Regions from separate parts of the Pseudoalteromonas ulvae UL12 genome, predicted to be linked through region 1. Evidence: riboswitches for the same ligand, from Rfam matches in the RefSeq annotation. Region 1 holds a riboswitch; the other holds the start of a gene.
The links. Region 1 has a riboswitch for cyclic di-GMP ahead of PULV_RS14305 (hypothetical protein). Riboswitches for the same ligand answer to the same signal wherever they lie in the genome.
Positions count from the first base shown of each region.

Region 2: another riboswitch for cyclic di-GMP. It lies ahead of PULV_RS20825 (hypothetical protein); the one in region 1 lies ahead of PULV_RS14305 (hypothetical protein).

Region 1 covers NZ_AQHJ01000030.1:160,913-173,180, forward strand. The annotation lists gene exaC (acetaldehyde dehydrogenase ExaC) at 1-845, opposite strand, end outside; gene PULV_RS14290 (AraC family transcriptional regulator) at 984-1,886, shown strand; gene PULV_RS14295 (hypothetical protein) at 1,945-2,745, opposite strand; gene ygjK (alpha-glucosidase) at 3,008-5,422, opposite strand; cyclic di-GMP riboswitch class I at 5,578-5,668, shown strand; gene PULV_RS14305 (hypothetical protein) at 5,812-6,390, shown strand; gene PULV_RS14310 (S9 family peptidase) at 6,605-8,611, shown strand; gene PULV_RS14315 (Sbal_3080 family lipoprotein) at 8,862-9,368, shown strand; gene PULV_RS14320 (hypothetical protein) at 9,583-11,019, shown strand; gene PULV_RS14325 (sodium-dependent bicarbonate transport family permease) at 11,094-12,035, opposite strand; gene PULV_RS14330 (LysR family transcriptional regulator) at 12,148-12,268, shown strand, end outside.
Region 2 covers NZ_AQHJ01000035.1:615,181-627,448, forward strand. The annotation lists gene PULV_RS20775 (aminotransferase-like domain-containing protein) at 91-1,473, opposite strand; gene PULV_RS20780 (LysE family translocator) at 1,578-2,180, shown strand; gene PULV_RS20785 (GNAT family N-acetyltransferase) at 2,273-2,671, shown strand; gene PULV_RS20790 (alpha/beta fold hydrolase) at 2,782-4,071, opposite strand; gene ybaK (Cys-tRNA(Pro) deacylase) at 4,304-4,771, opposite strand; gene PULV_RS20800 (flavin reductase family protein) at 4,839-5,489, opposite strand; gene PULV_RS20805 (SDR family NAD(P)-dependent oxidoreductase) at 5,531-6,268, opposite strand; gene PULV_RS20810 (thiol-disulfide oxidoreductase DCC family protein) at 6,265-6,684, opposite strand; gene ppc (phosphoenolpyruvate carboxylase) at 6,824-9,445, shown strand; partial or broken gene PULV_RS20820 (methionine-R-sulfoxide reductase) at 9,516-9,866, shown strand; cyclic di-GMP riboswitch class I at 10,049-10,132, shown strand; gene PULV_RS20825 (hypothetical protein) at 10,204-10,575, shown strand; gene cdd (cytidine deaminase) at 10,640-11,548, shown strand; gene PULV_RS20835 (GGDEF domain-containing protein) at 11,545-12,268, opposite strand, start outside.

The DNA.
Region 1 (12,268 bases):
TATTCTTCGTTCTGATTCATCACATCGTTGAAATAAATATTAGGAGATTTACCGCCTAGCTCGACAGTTGATGGAATGATGTTCTCGGCGGCGCATTTTAAAATATGTGCTCCGACAGGTGTTGAACCGGTAAATGCTATTTTGGCTATTCGGGTACTGGTAGCCAAAGCTTCACCTGCTTCTTTACCAAAGCCGTTGACGACATTTAAGATACCGGCAGGCAATAAATCTTCAATCACTTCAATCAATTTTAAAATGGAGACCGGTGTTTGTTCTGCAGGTTTTAAGATGACGCAATTCCCTGTTACTAATGCAGGAGCGAGTTTCCAAGCAGCCATTAAGAGTGGAAAATTCCACGGAATGATTTGCCCAACGACACCTAATGGCTCATGGAAATGATACGCCACAGTTTGGTCGTCAATTTGGCCGATTGAGCCTTCTTGGCTGCGAATGCACCCTGCATAATAACGAAAGTGATCAACGCATAAGGGTAAATCGGCTGCTAAAGTTTCCCGTACGGCTTTGCCGTTATCCCATGTTTCTGCCACCGCCAACATTTCTAAGTTCTGCTCGATGCGATCGGCTATTTTCAACAATAAATTACTGCGCTCAGTGACCGATGTTTTACCCCATGATTCTTTGGCGGCATGTGCGGCATCCAAGGCAAGATTGATGTCTTTTTCGTTTGAACGTGGAATATGACAAATCACTTCGCCAGTTACTGGGCTGGTATTTTCGAAGTATTGGCCATCAACGGGCTCAAGCCATTGACCGCCAATAAAGTTGCCATAATATGATTTGAATGAAACGAGCGAGCCGGGTTGGCCTGGATTGTTATAGATCATTATTATTCGTCCAATTGTGTGTTGTTTGACCTATCACACTAAAAGTAAATAGCGGACAACACTTGTCGCTTGGTGCAAAAAACTTGACTGTCTGTACATTTCTCATCCATGCTAGCGCCTGTACCTAGAGGAAACGTTATGCATATTTTGACGGATGACAGCCATTTTTATAATAAAAAAATCAAAAGCTTAGTGGATAACTGTACGGTATTTAATGCTGATGATGTGCAACTGTGTATTTACGATACCTATGAAGCTGCCAAAGCAGTTCCTTTTCATGCGGAACAACTGATGTTGTGTGCAATGACACAAGGTGAAAAAGTGATGCATCATCATAGCTTGCCAACTGGTCAGCGCTTTTTACCAGGACAAAGTTTCATTATTGCGCAAGGAGAGCAAGTTGCGATTGATTTCCCAACGGCCAGTTGGCAACAGCCTACGTCGTGTTTGACCATCGAAATTGACAGTAAAAAAATTCAACAGGTGGTAGATAAAATAGCCTTTGAACAAGCGCCGGATCTTAAACAAGTGAGCGCGACCATGCAGCTTGATAATAGCTCTGCAACACAAGCGTTGTACCACCGATTAAGCCAAGTTTTTATTGAAGAGCCTTCAGATAGAAGCGTGCTGATTGATTTAGGGATCACAGAGCTCATCGTACGCTTGCTACGTTTTAATAGTTCACAAATGCTATTGCGTCATGCAAAGCAAGACCCAACGGGGTCATCATTGCACGCTGTGGTGCAGTTTATAGAGCACAACTTAATGCACCCGATTGAAATTGAGCAACTGTGTAAAGTAGCTTGCATGGGTCGTAGCCGTTTGTATGCGATGTTTAAACTGTATTTACATTGCACACCGCAGGCTTATTTGTTGCAGCAAAGGTTGCAGTTTGCTGCGCAGAAAATAAAACAAGGCTTGAGTATCACACAAGCCTGTTTTGATAGTGGTTTTAACGATCCGAGTCATTTTAGCCGTCGCTTTAAAGCTATGTTTGGGCAAAGTCCTAAACAATTTCAGCAGGCCTTTAAACAAGCTTAATTTTGAAAACGCGTACGGCGCGCAATCAATACAAACAGAGGTTAAGTTATTGGTCGCGTTACTCGCCTGATTCTAAGCGTTCAAATTGTTGTTTTGTAGCCAGTTGTTCAGGAGTCAATATTTGATCAATTTGCGCTTCTACAGCTTGCATTGGGTGCTCATTTTGATAAAACTGGCGGTGCGCAGTACCAAAAGCCCCTAATTTAACGTCAATATTACTAATACTCTGCTGATAACTTTGTTGGTAGATATCTAAAATAACCTGCTTTTGGCTATCTTGTAGGTTAGGTAGCATCGCGAAGTAACTTTGCGTGCTATAGAATTTGTCTAGCTCATGCTGCTGCAAGATTTTTTGTTTTTCTAATTGATGATAACTTTCTAATTGTTGTGATGTTAAATGTTGCACGATGTGCTGTTCAAATCGTTGTTGAATAGCGGCCCTTTCTATATTAATGGCTTCTATTTCAGCTTGGTCTTGCTCAGGAGATACAAACGGGTTGTTGTCGAGTGCCATCCGTTGATAATAAGGCGTCATCAACTCGATTTCAGCATTATTTTTTTCGTGTAATAAAGTGCGGAGTTCCGTTAATTGCTGAGCGTTTAATCCAAGTGCGGTGCTAATTTCGTTGATAGCAAAATTGACTTCAATCATTGCTGCTGCTTTGGCAAACTCGACACTTTGGAAGTGAGAATCAAGCGCACTGAAATTGGGTAATTCGTCCAGAGCTAAGGTTGCTTGGTCGCGACCACTTTGATCTGGGAGTGCTTCGGAATATTCTTCATCTGCTTGCTCGCTCAGTTTTTTTTTGTCATCTAGGGCGTTATTGGTTTTAAGGTTGCTGGGTTGTGAGCTTGTCATCGCTGACTGCCTCGCTGAGAGCGGAGAGTCAAAAGAAGCGTCTTTAATCATCACTGAGTTATTGGGTGTAACAGTAAGGTGTTGATGTGTCGATGTGATCAAAAAATAGCTATAACAGGTGCCGACACCCAATAAAAAACTAACAAAAAGTGAGAGGTAAAATTTCATTGTGAAAACTGTACTCAGTGAACGATTATAAAAATAATTAACTTAGGATTATAGCCTAAAGCTAGCCGAAAATGCTGTAAGTAATTGTAAGTACTTACTGATGTTTTACTTCCTTTTCTGGTGGCGGGTGCTTTATTTCTTGTGCCAGCATTAATAGATGAGCTGCACTCCAGCTAAAATTCGTCGCACCTTGCATTTGGCCGCTCTGTGGGTGGTAGTTTTCTCGTATGGGTTGTGCTGCGAGTAAACCTTCACTGTGCTGGATCAGTTTGCTGAAAAGTTGCTGAGCGTGCTGCCAATAGCCATAGTTTTGCAGTGCGATTAAGCCAAAGTAGACTTGATCTAGCCACACTCTGCCGCGCCAATAAATATTCGGGTCATAAGCTGGGTTGCTGAGTGCAGCCGTTGGAAAAGGCACGTGTGTATTAAATTCTTTCGGGTCGAGCATATTTTTGACCACGCGCTGCGCGTGTTGCGGGCTGGCGACACGAGTAAACAGCGGAGCCCATCCTTCAGGGCCTTTGCCGCGATGACTTAGGAGCTGACCATTGCATAGGGTATCGGATGGCGAAGCACTGATTTGTCGGTCGAAATAAAAGCCGCTTTGGGCATCAAAAAAACAGGCGTTGATTTTATCGGCGAGCGCGCGCGAGTCCGTATCGAGTTGTTGCGCTAGGCGGTCTTTGTCGAGTAAGGACGCCATGCTGGCGAGGAGGCGCTTCTCTTGTGCTAGATAGCTATTGAGTTCAACAGATTCTTGATTAATTGAGTAACCGACAAGCTGCTGATTAAATTGGTTCGGCAAAAATTGCACTTGCCAGTCTAGGCGGGCTTTTTTTAAGTGGCCTTGATGATGTTTTTTTGCATAACGCGCGAGTTGTTCGGGGTTGATAAAACCAAAGCGAGCAGCATTGTCCATGCCTGACTCCCAGCCTGCACCATGTTGCACAGGAATATCTAATGCTAAGTAATCCGCCTGCTCCAGCACTTGTTTATACAAGTCGTTACCGCTGCATTGGTAGCTAAAACTCTCGTTAGCTGGCGAGCGTTTACAGCTTGATAAGTCCAAGGGTGGTGCCGTTGTAGGATACTCGACAGTAAAAAGTAACTCGCCTTGTTCATTTGTATGTGCAGGATGCAAGGTCGCACCGTATTCGACTAAGCCATTTTGATTGTGGTCGCGATTGCGATACCACCACTGATGATACGCAAGCAGTTTAGGAAACATCAGCGCGATGAAGTCGCGATCTTGCGTCTGTTGGTAAATGTGCCAAACAGCCCAGCTGGCGAGCGGTGGTTTGGTATTGCGCTCATTCCAATTACCGCCTATGCCGCCACGTTGCGGATCTTTATTGTAAAAAATAGCATCAATTACCATGCCTTCATCGTGGGGTCTGATGGGATCGTTTGCGCTGATTTGATAGTCAAACATCGCCAATACAGTCTGTTTGGCCAATTCAGGTGCAATGTTTGCCAAGGCGTATGCATGTTTCCATGAATCCCATGCCCATGCGCCGTTAAACCAGCGGGCTGTGGTGGATGGGCTGACGATATCGTGCATAATCGCGCCTTGGGGGCTGCGCCAGTTGCCTATTAAAGTTGCCACCGCTTTGGTTTGTACCGCAAGAGGAAGTGGGGAATCGGAATTAAGCCTTTGCTGATAAGTGGCCCAGCGCTGTTGTTGCTGTTGGCTTAATTTCATAACGTGTTGCCACGCGACTGCCGATGTCTCTTCTGGGCGTTGGACATAGCGTTGCTGGGTATAAATTGTGGTGCTTTGCTGAGGTTTTATTTCCAATTCAGCATGGCTGAGATAACTGTTTTTGTGTGACGTGAGCGTCGTATCAGTACTGATCGAGCGAGTAATGTGATACTGCTCTTGGCCAGATAGCATCATCTGCCATGGTGCGCTAAGTTGGGCAAACTTGATCATTAGCTTATCGGGTGTGTTGTCAAAACGCATCTGCCAATTAGGGAAACGTTCTTGGTAGGTTTGTGTCAAAGAGAACGCCTCAAGCAGGCTTCCTTGCCATTGTATTGCCAATGGTAGTGTCTTCACGCTGAGGTTGGTTAGTTTTGTTTCAATCAACGCTGTGGATGAATTGATAAATTGCAATGAAAGCGTGAGCTGCAGTGTTGGCCATCGATAGTGCTGAATAAGTTGGCTGGGTAAGGTTTGCTGGCTATGTTGTGCGCTTTGCAGATCAAAACGTTGCTCAGTATCACGGTGGTGCAATGAAATCTGTTCGAGTTGCTTGGCGATGAATACCCCGTACTCTTGCGCAATAATCATTGGGCCCGTAAATCCACCATATTCATTCCCTGTGGCGGGTTGTAAAAAACCGTGCCAGCTTCCTAGGTCAAAAAAAGGATTAAACAGTTGGTTGCCATACTGATCAAGCTGTTGCATTGCGTTTGGAGAGCCTTGGCGATCAAGTGCTAAGTCAGCTCCAGATGCATGAGAATGTGCGATAAACAGACACAAAATTAGTAACGGGTAAAATCTCATAGGATGCTCAATCAGTTATTATTTTTGGTCTATTGTATGCAATTTGTTGTTTGTTTAGTAGCATAGAGTGAAACTTGTTTTTAGTGATAAAGAATGGTTTTATTTTTATTGATAGTATTTTAGTTTGATATTTATGGCGCTTAGGCTATGATCCGCGCTTATTTTGGCAAACTACCCGAAAGGTTAGGACGCAAAGCTTCCGGTCTACGGTCTTCTATTAAAGGCTACGACAGCGGGGTTGCTGCAACGATATCTTCGTTGTGTCTTTACAGTGCATGTACTGCTTTGTTTTGTTGCCAAATAAATTCATACGTAATAAAGGATTAGAAGGTGTATTGGTATGTTGGCGGCATGTCGCATAAAACAAGATGACTTCATAAGGTGTCGAAATGGTTAATGTATTAGCAGGTTTGTTGCCTGGTGATTGGCATATTATCCACACGTTAGAGACGGATTATCGGCTCAATAAAGGCGATAAAATTCACTTTGCATTATTTGATCAGTTAGGTGATTTACCAGAGCTATCGTTTGAGTATGAAGTCGCTCAAGCCTGTGAAGGTGAGCCTCATGTATGGCCTAAGTTGCTCTGTGAGCATATCAATAAGCATTTTAAAGTTTTACAGGCTGGACGACATTATCCCGAAATCGGCATCGTGCCCAGTTATGGTCAAAATTCTATTTTTGCCTTGCAAGCGAGTGGGATTGTGAGTGTCGATGTTCGTTTTGTGCATGCTGATACCTGTAGAGGGCGGCAGGTTGTTTTACAGCAACTGTATGATTATGTGTTTCCTCAATATCGCAGCGACTACCGGGCTGGCGATCGGGTTTATCATAGTAAAACTGATGCGGTGTATATGTGTAGGCCATGGCCGTACACTGAGTTTTGTCGTCTAGGCGAGCACATGGACGAGCAATATGAACCCGGGCTTGGAAAAAATTGGTCGCTGGCATGGCAGCGGCTAGAATAAAATATGCGTTCATCTGTCATGACGTTTTTCTTCCCTTGAGTAACCATTTATTTAGCTATATAGATAGTGGTTTCACCAAAGTCCGAGTTTTGATTAACTCGGACTTTTTTTATGGATTGGGTTAAAATACGCGCCAATTTGATCTTCTGTTTGGAAATTGTTTGTGGCTAACCCGAGTAACTGTGCACCCAAAGCGATAAAAAAACCGTTTGAAATGTCTCATCATCAACATACGCGTTGCGATAACTATTATTGGATGAGAGATGATGAACGCAATAACCCAGAGGTTATTGCGCATTTGGAAGCGGAAAATCGCTATTGTGACGCGATGCTTAAGCAACATCAGGACCTAGAAGACGCCATATTTACGGAATTAAAAGACCGTATTGTTAAAGATGACAGCACGGTTCCTGTGAAAGATGGCGCGTATTGGTATCATTCTGAAATAAGTGGCGATGATGAGTTTGCGCGATATTTTCGTGCAGAGGATGCACATGGGCTCAACAAACAACTGCTTATCGATACCAATGCACTGGCTGAACAGCATGAATACTATGACTTAGGTGAATTTTCGATTAGCCCTAATGACCGTCTGATGTCCTATTCTGAAGATACCGACAGCCGCCGTATTTATACCATTCGTTTTAAAGATTTAGTCACTGATACCTTGCTTGAAGATGTGCTCGAACACACCGAAGGGCAAGCGGTGTGGGCGAATGATAATCAAACTGTGTTTTATGTTAAAAAAGATCTCAAAACATTATTAGGTTATCAAGTGTATCGTCATTTGCTAGGTACAGCGCAGGCTGACGATGTCTTGGTTTTTGAAGAGCATGATGCCAGCTTTTTTATGGGACTTGGCAAAAGCCGCGATGAATCTCTGATCATGCTTGATTTAGAGTCAACCGAAACCAGTGATACTTGGGTGTTGGATGCGAATAATGCCCAAGGGCAGTTCACGCAATTATGCCCGCGCTCGCATGGCCACGAATATGACGCTGATAAATTAGGCGACATTTATTATATTGTCACTAATTGGCAGGCGAAAAACTTCCGTTTAATGACAGCACATCAATCGGTTATTGGTGATCAATCTAAGTGGCAGGAGATGATCGGTCATCGTGATGACATCATGCTGGAATGTGTAGAGTTATTTGATAAATATAAAGTGGTTACTGAGCGTGAAGCTGGGCAATTAAAATTTATTGTGTATCGTGAAGATGGCACACACTACCCACTGGAATTCAATGATCCGTGTTATTTTGCCGGCTTAGGTGAAAACCCTGAACCGAGCACAACATGCGCCCGATTATATTATTCCAGCTTAACCACTCCAGGCTCTTTGTTAGAGTTTGATTTTGCGACCGGCGAGCAAACTGTGCTCAAACAGCAGCAAGTGCTGGGCGACTTTAACGCTGGGCGTTACCAATCTGAACGGTTGTTTATTGAAGCGAGAGATGGTGCGCAGGTACCTGTTTCGTTGGTTTATCGTAAAGATAGCTTTAAAAAAGATGGCACTAATCCACTGTTTCAATATGGATATGGTGCTTATGGCATCACCATTGATGCGAGCTTTTCTAGTAATGCATTAAGCTTGTTAGATAGAGGTTTTGTTTATGCCATTGCGCATGTTCGCGGCTCTGAAATGCTAGGACGTGATTGGTATGAACAAGGCAAAAAAGCCCACAAACAAAATACCTTCAGTGACTTTATTGATGTCACTCAAGCGTTAGTCGCACAAGGTTATGGCCATGCTGATCAAGTCTTTGCCTCTGGTGGCAGTGCGGGTGGTTTATTAATGGGGGCAGTTGTTAATCAAGCGCCTCAGCTTTATAAAGGGATTGGCTGCCATGTGCCCTTTTTAGATGTGCTGACGACTATGCTCGATGAAAGCATCCCACTGACAACCAATGAATATGACGAGTGGGGAAACCCCAATGAACTCGACGCGTATAACACGATTTTAGCTTACTCACCGTACGATAATATCAGTGCACAAGACTACCCAAATATATTGGTCACTACCGGATTTCATGACTCACAAGTGCAATACTGGGAGCCAATGAAATGGGTGGCGAAAATGCGCGAGATGAAAACAGATTCTAACTTGTTAGTGTTTAAAACTGATATGGATGCAGGGCACGGTGGTGCTTCGGGGCGTTTTAAAAGCTTGCGTGAACGAGCACTCGAAATGGCCTTTTTTATCAGCTTGCTTAAATAAAAGTAGTGATTAAATAACATAGAATGCAACTTACTTATGTGCGCTGAAACATTTTGAATGTTGTAACTATAAGTGTTTTTCAGAGGAGCTTATTCCTGATATAAGCATGTATTTATCTAGATGTAAAAGTGTCTATTAGGTACAATAGCGTTTTGTATTTATTAAGATAAAATTTTCAACGAATAATACAGTGCGATTCAAACTCAAATTTGAAGCGACAGGAAATAAGCAATAATAAAAAGGGAAATGAATGAAAGCATTTAAAACAGCATTATCAGTAGCGGCTGTAGTAACTTTAGCTGGTTGTGCTGCTAAGCAAGATGTATCTAGATTTGAAGTGGAAGTACCAAAAACAGTATGTATTGCAGAGCATAGAGACGTAAAGGAAGGAGTCATTACAGCTCTTGAAGAGGCTTTCTCTAAACACAATGTTCAAACCAAAGTGATAACTGCGAACTATGTACTAAAGCATCAGGCGTATCAAACCGATTTAAACCCAATTGATACAGAGAGTTGTAATGCAGTAGCCTTTTATGTGGCGAATTGGCATTGGGATTTAGCATTATACATGTCTTATGCAAACATTTGGGTGACTGATGTCAATCAGGAAAAGACGATTGCTCAGGCTAGTTACCGTACTGGCGGTGGTTTAGATAAATTTATTGATGCCAAGTCTAAAATTATTGAGTTAGTTGATTCAATGTTCCAACAGGTTGAAGCTCAACAATTAGAAAAAAAGACCAAGCAAGCGATTTAGTGTTTGAGATTAAATAACCAGAGCTGAAGTTAATTATAAAAGCAGCAATTCAGCTGCTTTTTATTCATAAAACCCGCCTCAATAGCAATAGCGTTAATCACTGGTTAGTTTTACTCTGATCCCAGCTAAAAGATAAATAAGCGGTCAAATATTGTTCAACATTTAACCACTCAGGCCGATATCCTAAGTAGTCAATCAAACTAGGATGCCAGAGATGAAAATCGATACTTATCGGCTCTCTACACAGTTAGCAAAGGATGCCCATACTTACCAAGCGACTCACACCGAGCTTCAGAGCCACAAGCCACCCTTGATTAATCAACAAGGATTAGAGAGAGGCACCCAAACCAGCACCGAATACACTTATACAGCACGAGAATTAGCAGCTCAGCGTCAATACCTATCCAGTGATAGCAGAGTGAGTGGCCCAAGTGGCCAGCAACGTTTGAACCAAGAGCATGAACTCAGTCGCCTTTTTTCAAACATGGTCTCACAAAATATATCGGTTTGGCGGATCAATGCAGGAGCGGGTGGTGTGCCTGCTTTAGCCTCAAACAGGTCAGCAAATATGAATGTGCAATCTGGGGCACATCAAGCTGATTTTACTTTGCAATCCTACTTTGTGGAGTATGAGCAAAGTAGTTTGCAGTTTCAGGCTCAGGGTCAAGTAAGCTTAGAGGATGGGCGGAACATTGACTTTAATTTGAGTTTGCATATGGATCAGGCTTATTTCAAACAAGAAAATCTGCGTTTGTCTCAAAATACTCAGCCGTTACGTTATGACCCTTTGTTACTTGATTTATCAGGTCAAGGCCCTCAGTTAAGTACCGTTAGTTTTGATTTTGATATGAACTTAGATGGGCAAGACGAAACACTGGCTTTTGCTGCAGCTGGTTCGGGCTTTTTGGTGTTGGATAAAAACCAAGACGGTGAAATTAATAATGGTTCAGAGCTGCTTGGGGGATTAACTGGTGAAGCATTTAAAGAGTTGGCCCATTTTGATGACGACGGAAACGGTTGGATTGATGAAAATGACGCAGTATTTGAGCAGTTACAGGTTTGGCATTTAGATCCCCACGGGCAAAAAGTCCTCACTCAGTTAGCAGATGCAGGAGTAGGTGCGCTGTATTTAGGTAACGAAGCGGCCCAATATACGCTAAAAGATCAACATAATCAGGAACTCGGTATCATTCAGCGCAGCGGTGTCTATTTACGCGATAATGGCCTAGCTGCATCGATGGTGCAAGTTGATTTAGCTGATCGATCCGCTGTAACTTCATCGGGTCAAGTGACCTCATTTTCGCCAGAAAATAGTCGGCTAACACGTCTCGAAAAAGAGTCTATCACGGGTTTTAGTGAGTGGCTGAATGATGAAAAAACGTTAGGTCAACTCAATCAGATGATTGATGCTGTCAATGAATTGAGCTTGTCTGAACTTAAAGCCGACCCTAATGTGCTTGTTTCATCTGGTAATGACAGCGAAAATCCGATGATCGCAGCCCTTCGCGATAGCATGTTGCGTTTACAGCAAAGCTTAGCCGAAATGAAAGCGCGCAGTGAGGAGGCTCCTGAGCCTGTAGATGTAGAGTTTGACCACATGCTGAATTTAGTGAAAATGATTGATGGCCTAGCGAAGAAAAAGGACTCATAAAGCAAAGCGAGCTGAGAGCATTTTTGCTGTCAGCCCGCTTGAGTGAGTAGGGTCAGTGTTGGTTTAGCGGTGTCTTACCACTGAACGATTTGATGGTAGAGACCAATACCAATTATCACATTGAATGGGAAGGTCAAACCTAAGGAGCTCAGCATCGCTAAGCCAATATCCGCTTCAGGGATGGAGGCTTTAATTGCTGCCGGTGCTGCAATGTAGGAGGCGCTTGCTGTTAAACTTGCCAAAATGACTATCGAGCCTTGCTCTAGGCCTAGCGCTGTGCCAACACCAATGCCGATGACGCCCAAACACAGTGGTGCGACTAACGCAAAGACCATGAGTTTCCAATGCTTCAGTGGCAGTGGTCGTAAGGTTTGCGCGGCAGTTAAGCCCATTTCAAGTAAGAATAATGCAAGTATTGCTTTGAAGCCGCCCATCAAAAGATCAGTGACTTGTGCGCCTTGTTGAGGACCGTACATAAAGCCGATAATGACACCACCAACCAGCAAAATGACCCCTTTGTTGGTGAGCGCTTCATGCCATAATTCAGCCATCGAGACTGTTTTGGCATTGGGTAACGCAGAGCTATAGCGGCGATATAACAGTAAGCCAACAATAATAGCGGGTAGCTCCATCAGCACTAAATAAAGAGTGATTTCAGGGTTAATGACTAAGTTATTGGTTTGCGTATAGGCCAACGCGACGGCAAATGTACCGGCACTCACTGAGCCGTAATGGGCTGCAATACTGGCGCTATTGGCGAGGTTTAAGCCTATTACTTTTCTCAGTAAAGGGAATAAAGTCAGTGGAATAAGGGCGCCGAGGATGACCACGGTGATGAGTTCTGGGAGTAAGCCCCAGCTTAAGTTGCCATGCAGTGCCATGCCACCTTTGAGGCCTATAGTCAGCATTAATAGCAAGCTAAGCGTATCATATGTTGCTTTGGGAATGCTCAAGTCTGAGCGAACAATCCCGGCAAACAACCCTAACAGAAAAAACATCACAACAATATCTGGCATACGACCTCTGGGCAATAGATTGAAATTAGACGCAGTGTATGATTTTTTATCAATTGATGAAAATTAAAACATTGATACTATGTCATAGATAATTATCTATGCGAGGTTGCGAATGAACATTCGTCATTTAACGTTTCGATTACTGCAAGTATTTGTTGATGTAGTCCAAACAGGATCCATCACAGAAAGTGCACGGCGTTTGCACCTGACACAGCCGACCGTGTCCTTACAGT
Region 2 (12,268 bases), on a different contig from region 1:
CTATTTAACTACCGTTTTGGCACATCCTCATTTGTTGATGATCATAGGTTTACGTGAATACTCGCCGATAAAAAAGCGTGATCAGATCCGTTAAATGGCGATATCGTGATGAGAGATCTGGCTATGTAAACATGTCTTTAATGCCTCAAGCGCGAGACGCAGCTCGTGATGGTTTTTTGAAGCGCATAAACTAATGCGGATTGCTTGTGGGGCTGGAAAGCGGCCAATCGCAAAAGATTCAGCAGCACGGATCAAGACTTTATTGTGTAAGGCAAAACGTTCAAAATCGACCGCTCGCCAGTGAGGCGGCAAAATGAGCCAAGCATTATAGCCACTGTGCTGAGAAATCATTGAAAACTCACTTAACACTTCTTCTAAAATTTGATGGCGTTGTTTCATTTCCAGTGCAATTGCATCGGCAAGTTGCGTGACTTTATCGTGTTCTAACCATCGGCAAATTAGTTCAATTTGCAATGTAGGTACTGTCCAACAATTTGCTTTGAGTGTTAAACGCATTTTTTCGCGCAAGCTTGATTGTGCAATCAAATACCCAATGCGCAGTCCGCCAGAAAAAGTTTTCGAAAAACTACTGATATACACGGTAATCTCAGGTGCTAACTGGTAAAACGACGCCAATTTGCACTCAGGTGCAAGGTATTGAACATCATCTTCGATAATCATGATGTTATTTTCTCGGCATAGAGCAACAATCGCGTGTCGACGCTCCACAGATAGCTGCACACATGTTGGGTTTTGTACCTGCGGGGTTAAATATAATGCCCTTGGGTGGCTTTGTTTAATGGCCGCTTTTAACGAATTTATTGTGATCCCATCATGATCCATCTCCAGTCCTATGGCTTTGAGCTGTAGCAGTTGGCAACATGCGCTAAAGCCTGCAAATGTTAGCCCTTCACACAATACGGTATCACCTGCTAAACACAGTGTCTGTAATGTTAACTGAATTGCGTGCTGCCCACCGTAGGTAAATAAAACCTGTGATTCATCACAGTGGATATTCGAGTGCGATAACCATGTTGCTAAACGAGTACGTTGTGACTCAAAGGCGATTTCTGACTGATAGCTTAAGCACTGGGCAAGAATAGGTGTTTGTTGTAATAACTCATTGAGCCCAGTTTGCATTAATTCTATTTGGTTCAGCATCGGGGCATTGGCACTGCGTAAATCAAAATGCGTTTCGCAAGGGCTTGTTAATAATGCTGGGTGAGCTTGGTCAGATTTAACAAATGTACCGCTGCCAATTTTTGCATTCACACAGCCTCTTCGTTCTAATTCATGATAGGCACGAGTAATGGTGCCAACTGTGACACCTAACTTATACGATAAGATCCGTTGTGGTGGTAACTTTTCACCCGCAGAGAGTTGACCTACTGTAATCGCGTCTTCAATGGCTGTGGCGACTTGCAGGTATTTTGCTTGGCGGCCATCTAAGATCAGAGTATCCAAAATTGTCATGAGTACAATAATTTCATTGTGGTAATTGTATTATAAACATACCATCAATTTATTCTTTATTGAACTTGGTTTGCGATATTGTATGGGTGCAATTGTGGGGTTAGATGACAGAGTTAATTAATTTATGGGTGCCGCTGTTATTATTTGGCTTGTTAGCCACCCTAAGTCCTGGGCCAAATAATTTATTGCTGACTTTGCAAGGTGCCAATATGGGTTTTAAAAGTGCGGTACCGTTTATCATGGGTATTCGGGTGGGGATTATTGCGTTGTTTGTGGTAATGGCCAGCGGTATCGCAGGTTTATTAGTGTTAGAGCTAAATGCTTTAGTGGTAATGAAATTCATCGGAGCAGCGTATATGTGTTGGTTGGCGTATACCTTGATCCAAAATAAACAAAAACAAGCAATCACAGGGCCCGTCAATCTTAGTTTTTGGCGGGGTTTAGTCGCACAGTTTGTCAATCCTAAATCGCTATTAATGGTGATGACGTGTATCAGTGCATTTAGTTTACCAACACCTTTGTATTGGGCATCGGTTGTTCAGGCGTGTGTGATTTTCAGCTTAGCTGGGCTTTGTGCCAATATTGTTTGGACATTGGTAGGTGTGTGGATCAACCGGAAATTGGCGACAGAAATTGCAAAACAACGGTTTAATCATCTTTTAGCAGGTTTAACCATATTGACTGTGCTGATGTTATTTTACGATTAAACAGCCCTGAGGATAAGGCATTTATAAGGACACTCAATATAGTGACAACCAATAAACAAAGTGCGTTTGAAGTGAGCGATAAAACCAGTGACATGCAAATCGAGGTCATACATGGCTTCTTAACCCATTCTTATTGGGCTCAAGGAATATCAATAGAAACAGTGCAACAATCAATGGCTGGATCTTTGTGTCTTGGTGGCTTTTTAAATGGCAAGCAGGTCGCTTTTGCCCGCATTATTAGCGACTTTACCACCTTTGCATATTTAGCCGATGTGTTTGTTTTAGAAGAATGCCGTGGGCAGGGATTTAGCAAACAATTACTCGCACAGGTGAGGTCTCATCCTAAGTTACAAGGGTTACGGCGGTTTATGTTGTGTACTCGTGACGCACATGGATTATATCAGCAGTTTGGTTTTGAAACGGTCAGTAATACAGATAAGTTGATGGAAATTTGTCATCCTAATCCGTATCTTAGTGTGAAAACGCCTTAAAAATGCTCGAGAATATTTCACTTAATGATGTGAATATTGCTCCGTTTGATGGGCAAAATTGGGGGAAAAATGCCCACACTTTAGCCCATCAAGCCAATGAATAATTTAGCCTAACGCAATTGATTACCTTTGTTGAGGGCAATGAGTTTGTCGAGGATAATCTCACCCGCCATTTTTATGCCGTTATGTTCATATTCAGAGGTGAGCCAGTAGGTCAAGTTAGCCACTTTGCTGACACTGGTTAAGCTTAAGGTCATATCGACATACATATCTTCACTGTAAATTGCTGCACTAATGGGCACCTGATTATTTTGCAATACGTCTAAATCATACAGGGCTGGCCAATCACTTTTAGCTGCTAATAAATCAGCACAGCCTTTTAAAGGCATTAAGTTATTAAACTGCTCGAAGAACCATGGAAAAATCATTTCGCCAGTAAATAAAAATGGCTGATCACTTTGATATGCAAACTCCGGTTTATCTTGGCGAACTTGTTCAGCAGCCCAGTTTGAAGCGTGCTGCTGGCAATAAATAGACTCATGTAATAAAGCGAACAAAGGCTGATCATTATAATCAAGGTATTGAGTGAACTGAGATAAAAACCATGGATTTATTTGCCTGCCAGCTGGTGTCTCAATGAATGCTTGCTCGAGCAAGTAATAGAGGTTTTCAGGGCCTTCTTGCATGCCTAAATGGATCCCAAGGCTTTGCAGCATTTCTATACTCAGTTTTTCACCACTGGATAAAATTACTGGGTGGCGAGTGATGTGCTCAGCGAGTTGCGAAACAAGGTGCAGCGCATCTGGAAAACGATTAAAAAACTGCTCATTTTTAGCTTTTACTCTGGCAAAAGTATGCTGATACACTTCTTTTGGATTGGCCAAAATCGGCGGGATCCCACCGGTAATAAATGCCTGTTTTAGCTCATTAGGTGCACTGCTAAGGTAACGAAAGACACAAAACCCACCGAATGATTGACCCAAAATACTCCACTTTTCTTTCGGGCTGAGAATAGCCTTGATTGCACTGGCATCGTTAATAATGTTATCGGCCCGAAAATGAGCTAAATAATCAGCTTGTTGACGAGGAGACAAGTGGGCAAGTGCGACGTAATTAATAGCCGATGACAACCCTGTGCCACGTTGATCAAGCAGTAATACCCGAAACTCTTTGAGTGCTCGTTTAATCCAACCAGAATTGTCGATGGGTCGCTGCGCAGCAAAACCCGGACCGCCTTGAAAATAGACTAAAAAAGGTCGATGCTCAGCTTCTGGTTCATTGGCGCGTAATTCTCGAGCAAAGACGGTAATCGTGTTGCTTTTCGGTTTTTGATAATCCAGTGGTAAAGTGAAATGATGTTTAATGACGGTCATTCCAGCTAGGGCGTATTCATTGCTCATGAGTTGTCTTAAGGGTTATTCAACGATGCAGTAGTCTAAAGCTAATATCGCGCTTTTAAAAGTTGTTAATAATATTGATTTATTTAGGGGCTGCTGACCTTTTACGATTAAATTTTGTTCGAGATAAAAGCGTTTTTATCGCTCCGAGCTAAAATCAATTTGCATGGTGATTTAACAGTCAACTCGTACGGGAGAATCCCAAAGTAGCTGTAGTTATTTGTTTTTAAGTTAATTATTCGGTGAGTTGCGCAAAGCTAGCTGAGGTTAATTGTGATAAATCTGACGCCGATAAACTAATTTCTAATCCTCTGCGCCCACCACTGATATAAATGTGCGCAAAATGCTGAGCACTTTCATCAATCACTGTTTGAAGGCGTTTTTTTTGCCCAAGTGGACTGACTCCGCCTAACACATAACCTGTTGTGCGCTGAACTTTGTCAGGAGAAGCCATGGCCGCTTTTTTGACTCCACACGCTTTAGCCATACGCTTTAAATTCAATTGCTGACAAACTGGTAAAATTGCCACGGCCAATTGATGGGAGTCGAGCTCGACGACTAAGGTTTTAAACACTTGATTTGCAGCTAGTTTAAGTTTTTCAGCGGCTTCTAATCCATAGGATGAGTGGTGGCTGTCATGTTCATATTGATGAGTTTGATAGGCGCATTTTGCGCTATCGAGTTGTTTAATGGCAGGAGTCATCGTGTGGAACTGTTAAATGGTTCATGGTGATAACGTTACGCCAATTTTGAAACAGATCAAGCCTTTGTTAAGCCTGATCATTGTGACTGTCATCGAGTAATTGAGGGTCTATATTTGGTTTTGCGTAACATAGTCGCCCAAGTTGCTTGGTTGTGTGATAACCATCTAGCCCTGATATAGCAACAGTTTGTGCCGCTTCAATATCAATATAGCCATCAGGTTTTATAAGCTCCTCATTGACATGAATATCGATAATTTCACCAATGACCAGCTGAGTGCCGTTGACGAGCTCTTGGCTGCTTTGCAGCTCAACGGAATATTTAATCCGGCTTTGTTTAACAAAAGGGGCGTTACATTCATTGAGATAATGCGCTGTTAGCCCAACTTCGTCGAACTCAGATTGGTTAGCATCGTAGCGAGCTGATGTTTGATGGCTTTGTTGCCAAATATCCGCATTCACATGATTTAAGGTATAAACACCGGTTGCTAGAATATTTTCTAAGCTATCCCGTTGTACTGTATGCGGGCGCATAATAAAGCCCACTAAGGCAGGATCGGCACCTAAGTGAAACACAGAGCTAATAATTGCCAAATTGGTGTGCCCATCTAAGTTACACGTGCCGAGTAAGTTGGCACTTTTAAAACCCGATAGCGAGTTAACCAACATGGCACGATAGCGAGAGTCTAGCTGTGAGCGTTGCGTTTTATTTATCATCATAAGGGAAGTCTTTCATAAAAGTAGTAATAATAGGTGCATCTTTACCAGTGGATCGGTTTTCCTGCCCAATCTATGTAAGATAAAGTGCCATCTGGTCGGGTATTACTGAGGATAGTGAGTAATGAGCGAGCAACAAAACTGGGTGTAAATAATTGACCCTCAGCCAGATTGTTTTGGAACGGTTTGGATAGGGGGGTATCAGTTGTGCCGGGATGAAAGGCCACTAATTTAATGTTTTTTGCTCGGCGCGCATATTCAATCGCTGCCGTTTTTAATCCCATGTTCAAGGCTGCTTTCGACATTCTGTAGCTGTACCAGCCCCCAAGACGATTATCGCTAATACTGCCCACGCGTGCAGAAAGCACCACGATGTGACAAGTGTGCTCAGATTTACACAGGGTAATTAAATGTTGAATCCATAACATGGGGATGACAGTGTTTGATGTTAAAAGCTGGCTCAATTGATTTTGATTGATATCTTCTAGTTTTTTTTCTGGCATGAATTGATCAGAGTGCAATACACCATTGCAAATAAACACGTCGGAAAAATAGCCGGGCAATTCTTTCAAATCGCTGGTAATTTTTTTGATATTTTGTTCGCAATAATCTGTCTGTATTGCCGTGTAACGATAGTGTTTAATGGTTTGTGCCTGCCCAGAGACCCCATAAATATGGCTGACCGTTTCATCATCTAGCAAAGTATCGATTAACGCCTTTGCAATGGCACTTGATGCGCCAATCACCAATACCTGTCTGTGTGTATTGCTTTGACTTGTCATGTATTTTTCCTTGATGATTTTGTTGCGGGTAGTTGACATTGCCCGCTTTGACAACGGCGCTGGCCAAGCAACAAAAATGAAATACGGTAACGGTGCTTAGCAAAAAATAAATAACACCAATCTGCAATGTATCGCACCAATGGCCAACGCAAAACAACTAACCAATTATGTTTGTTGACTAATTTCCACGCAGTCACGGTGACATCCAATCCAAGTATCACTTGCTCGTTAGTCCATTGCCCATGCAAGATGGTGTTTGCTTGCTCAGGATCAATGTGTGGATAACGTTGCTGAAAATCTTCTTGATAGATGTCTGCAAAAACAAGGGATTGTTGGTGGTTGTAGCGAGCGAGTTTCGTCATTTCTGCCACACATAATGGGCACGTCCCATCATAAAAAATAGTAAACTGTTTCATTAAACCTCGCTGAAGTATTCGTTACTGTAACCACTACGATTGAACTACAAAATCGATCTTTCTTATTCAATAAAATATCTTGTCACTGAAGATAAAGCTCTGTACTTTCAGTTGTATCTTTATTGTTTAGGAATACGGAATGAGTGATTACAGTGCATTAAAGTCAAACGTTAATTTATTGGGCCAACTCTTGGGTAAGACGATTAAGGAGGCGCAAGGAGAGGCGGTCTTAGCGAAGGTTGAGCAGATCCGAGCGTTATCTAAAGCCTCTCGAAATGAAGAGGGAAGCAGTCGCGATGAACTCATCGAAGTATTGCATCAATTAACCGATGATGAGTTATTACCTGTAGCACGCGCCTTTAATCAATTTTTGAATTTAGCTAATGTGGCCGAGCAATTTCACACGATTTCTCGACAAAATGATAAAAATAATCACCCATTAATCGAATCCTTACACCAGATAAAGTCCGCCAATTTAGCCGCAAAAGAAGTACAAGATGCGATCTTGAACTTAAACATCGATTTAGTACTAACGGCACATCCAACTGAAATTACTCGCAGAACACTTGTGCACAAGCATCGTGAGATGAATGAATGCTTAGGCGCACTTGAGCTAGATAGCTTATTACCATCGGAGCAAACCTATCTAGTTAACCGCATTGAGCAGTTAATTTGCCAGGCTTGGCACACTAATGAAATTCGTCAGCAACGCCCAACGCCCGTGGATGAAGCTAAATGGGGGTTTGCGGTAATTGAAAACAGCTTGTGGCAGGCAGTACCTGATTTTATTCGTGATTTCACAGCTCAAGTTGATCGAACCTTCTCTTTTTCTTTGCCTCTTGATTACAGCCCGGTGCAGTTCACATCATGGATGGGGGGGGATCGTGATGGTAATCCATTTGTAACTGCCAAAGTCACTGAAGAAGTGCTCGATTTAGGCCGTTGGATGGCGATAAACCTATATTTACGAGATATAGAAAAGCTCAGCAGTGAATTATCCATGAATCGATGTGATGACGCACTTAAGTCTTTAAGCCAAGGCGCGCACGAACCTTATCGGTATGTGTTAGGCAAGCTCAGAGAGCAACTACGTGAAACAGAACATCATTTAACCGCAAAAGTGAAAGGGCACCAAAGTGATGCCCGTGATTTAATTACCGATATTGCACAGCTCCAAGGCCCTATCGAAGCATGTTACCGCTCATTACATGGCAGTAAAATGGGCCAAATAGCCGATGGGTTACTGCTTGATGTGATGCGCAGAATTCATTGCTTTGGACTATATCTAAGTAAATTAGATATCCGACAAGATTCAGAGCGACACAGCGATGCTTTGGCTGAGTTAACGGCATTTTTGGACTTAGGGGATTACAACGCTTGGTCTGAAGCACAAAAACAGCAGTTCTTATTGAGCGAATTACAATCTAAGCGGCCATTAATCCCAAGAAATTGGCAACCGAGTGCACCTGTGCAGGAGGTGCTCGATACCTGTAAAGTGATTGCTAACACCGACCGCCAACGTTTTGGTATTTATATTATTTCCATGGCCAGAACGGTTTCAGATGTATTAGCTGTCCATTTATTGCTTAAAGAGTCGGGTTGTCCGTATGTGTTACCAGTTGCCCCTTTGTTTGAAACATTGGATGATCTTAATGCGGGGCCTGATGTAATTGCGCAATTGTTTAGCCTGCCATGGTATCAACAACAAGTTAATAATCAGCAGTATGTGATGATAGGTTATTCTGACTCAGCCAAAGACGCAGGCATGATGGCTGCGGGTTGGGCACAGTATGAAGCCATGGATAAAATGGTTAAATTTACCCAAAAACATGCTATCGATTTAATTTTATTTCATGGGCGCGGTGGCACAGTCGGTCGCGGTGGTGCGCCTGCGGCACAAGCGCTTCGTTCGCAACCACCGGGTTCACTAAAGTCAGGCTTACGAGTAACAGAACAAGGTGAAATGATCCGCTTCAAATTTGGTTTACCCCAAGTGGCAGAGCAAAGTTTAGCCTTGTATGCAGGTGCGGTGCTTGAAAATAATTTGCTGCCTCCGCCAAAGCCGCAGGCGATTTGGCAAGATGTGATGGCGCTGATCAGCGAACGTTCATGCGCCCATTATCGCAGCATTGTTAATGAAGAGCCGTCATTTGTGCCTTATTTTAGAAGTGCGACGCCAGAACAAGAATTAGCGCAACTGCCTTTAGGTTCAAGGCCTGCAAAGCGAAAAGTGGATGGAGGGGTAGAGAGTTTACGCGCGATCCCTTGGATATTTGCTTGGAGCCAAAATCGACTTATGTTGCCAGCCTGGCTTGGTGCGCTAAGTGGGTTACAAGCTGCGGAAAATCGCTTTGGTAAAGAAACTTTAGAAGCAATGAACCGTGATTGGCCTTTCTTTCGTACTCGTATAGAAATGCTTGAAATGGTATTTTGTAAAGCTGATCCTTGGCTGAGTGAACATTATGATCAGCATCTCGTCAGCCCACAGCTGAGAGTGTTAGGTCAACGATTGAGAACCGAATTAATTCAAGCAATCGAATGGGTAAAAGGATACTGCGAAAATCAGACTTTACTGGCCGCTCAACCTTGGGTGCAACAGTCGATTGAATTACGTAACCCCTATACGGATCCGCTTAACGTGTTACAAGTTGAGTTGCTGCGCCGTTCTCGGGAGGAGTCCCATTTGGATGATAGCGTCCTTAATCAGGCATTAATGATCACTATGGCTGGTATCGCGGCAGGCATGCGCAATACCGGTTAATAGAGTAAGTATGAGATCACAATATATTTGCTGCCTGTTCATCGGGCAGTCGCGAGGTTAAAAGGTAAAAATGAGTCAATATAAACAACTAACACCACAAGAGCAGTATGTGATTGAGCAAAAAGGGACAGAACGTCCGTTTACTGGCCAATATACAGATTTAATGGCGCAAGGGCTCTACATCTGTAAACGGTGTGAAGCGCCTTTGTACACCTCTGAGCATAAATTTCTGTCACATTGCGGCTGGCCAAGTTTTGATGATGAAATCGCAGGGGCGGTGAAACGAGTCCCTGATGCCGATGGTCGACGAATAGAGATTGTTTGCGCTAATTGTGATGGGCATTTGGGGCATGTGTTCGAAGGTGAGGGGCTGACAGATAAAAATATTCGCCATTGTGTTAATTCGATTTCGATGAGCTTTATCTCAGCCTAACAAGAGTGCCACTAAAAGCTAACTAACTGTTTGCTAGGTGTTTGCTAAGCTTTTTAAAGGTGGTTGATTTTTTTATAACTGTGTAAGCGCCAGTGCCACAGGCTCAGAACACCAGTGCAGGCAAGGAATTTGAGTATTGACTCTAAAATCGTTGCCTGTATCATGTCCTCGCAAGTCAAAGGCAAGGTATTTGAAAAAATACTCACGCAAAGCTTCAGATCTAAGGGGAAACCTAAGATAGCTGGGCTACCAAGCAATAGTGTTTCCTTCTCTTCTTTGAATTTGCCGTTCACCTTTTTCTAGCTTTAGAGGTTTTAAGCAAATTATGTCAGATATAATTACCAGTATTAGTTACGATGAATCATTACACCTTGTGTTGGTCAAGTTAACCGGCACAGCATCATCCACAGACGTGATCCGCAATTACGATGTGATTACACGTTATGCACATGCGCGCCAATGCCAAAAATTATTGATTGATGTCACTGAGCTTCGTCATCGTTATGCGGCCGTCGAAGTCATCGATGTTATTTTAGCCATTAAAGATAAACTGGCTGGCTATGCTGTTGCACGAGTTGTAGGATTTGATGGTTATTTGCACGATTTATTGATACAAAATGCCAAGCGCTTTTCGTTAAATGCAGAAAACTTCGAATGTTTCAAAAAAGCGAAAAACTGGTTAGAAAAAGCGGCATAATTAGTTTAAATACGGATGAAAATCACATAGACTGTCTGGCCATTTTAAAAATGACAACAACAATATGTGTAAAGAACAAATAACGTCAGAATCATTCTTATCTGAACAACAATTTTCTGAGATTCTCTCGCAAGTTAAAGCAAATAAAGGCGTCCTGTGCGCTGACCAAGTTGCACATTGGGCCGTGCAGCTCTATGGTAGTCAAGACGAGCTAATGGAAGCATTGCTTCCGGTTGCTGCTAGTTTTTCTCGAGCGCCGATTTCGCAATTTAATGTTGGTGCAATCGCTGTTGGGGATGCTAACGAAGAGGGATATTGTGACTTTTACTTTGGGGCGAATTTAGAGTTTCCTTCACAAGCTCTCAGTCTTGTTGTACATGCTGAACAAGCTGCAATTAATAATGCGTGGTTAAATGGGGCAAGGAAAATAACTAAGCTTGCCATAACTGATGCACCGTGCGGTTATTGTCGGCAATTTATGAATGAGCTGGCAGATGCAGAGACATTAATCATTAGCTTAAATGGCGAGCATCATGCCTTTAGTGAATTTTTACCTATGCCATTTGGCCCTAAAGAGTTAGATAATCCGACGGCTTTAATGTCCCATCAACGGGCAAATCTTACATTAGATGACGCAAGCTTTAAAGTCTCTCAATTAGTCCAGCACGCTGAGCACAGTTACGTCCCTTATACAGACAATTTTGCAAGTAGTATGATAGTTTGTCACGATGGCAGTAAGTTTTACGGGCGTTATGCCGAAAACGCCGCTTACAGCCCAAGTTTGTCACCGCTGCAAAGCGCTATCAGCCAACTGATATTAGCTGGCAAAGACTTTAATCAAGCAACCATAAAAGCGGTCTATTTAGCCCAGATGAAAGGGCAAGAAAACCAAACAGGTGTCGCAAAAGCCGTGCTTGATAGCTACGATTTTAGTGTGCCGCTACATTTAGTGGCTTTAAAATCAGGCGTTTAAGGTTGAAAATCAAACATATTAACGATAAAGCGACTACGATTAGCCTCTTTATCGATATACATTTTTTGATCGGCTAAATGCAATGCATGGTCAGGATCGTCTCCTGATTTCAGGCATTGCATACCAACACTAACAGAAACCATATATTTCACTAAAGGTTGGTCAAGTTGCTGCTTAAACAACTCGATGTCATCGATTAATTCACTACAAATTAAGACAAATTCATCGCCTCCTAAACGATAGGCTTTATCATTGGGATAAAGCCTACTAAGGGAATGAGAAAAGGTCGCTAATAATTCATCACCAATGTGGTGGCCATATTTGTCGTTGGCATTTTTGAAATTGTTTAAGTCAAAGTAATAAAGGTAGGCTTGATCGAAATGTTGTTGCTCGAAATGCTCAAAAAAAGCACGTCGGTTAAATAATCCTGTCAGTTCATCGTGGTAAGCTAAAAATCGTAAGTCTTTTTCAAGTGTGATACGCCGTTCAATTTCGACTCGCAATTGCTCTATTTTGCTAAGCCGACTCTTGGCGATTCTTAATAGACAATAACAAATTAAAATTAAGCCAATATGTTTAATGGGGGTGTCGAGAACATTAATTATCGGGAAACTACTTGCGAAGTATGAATCGAGAATATCGAGCAGTAACCCTAGACTAAAAAAAGCAAAAGAAAATACAAAGAAAGGCTTTTTAACACAACTGCATATTTCAATAAAG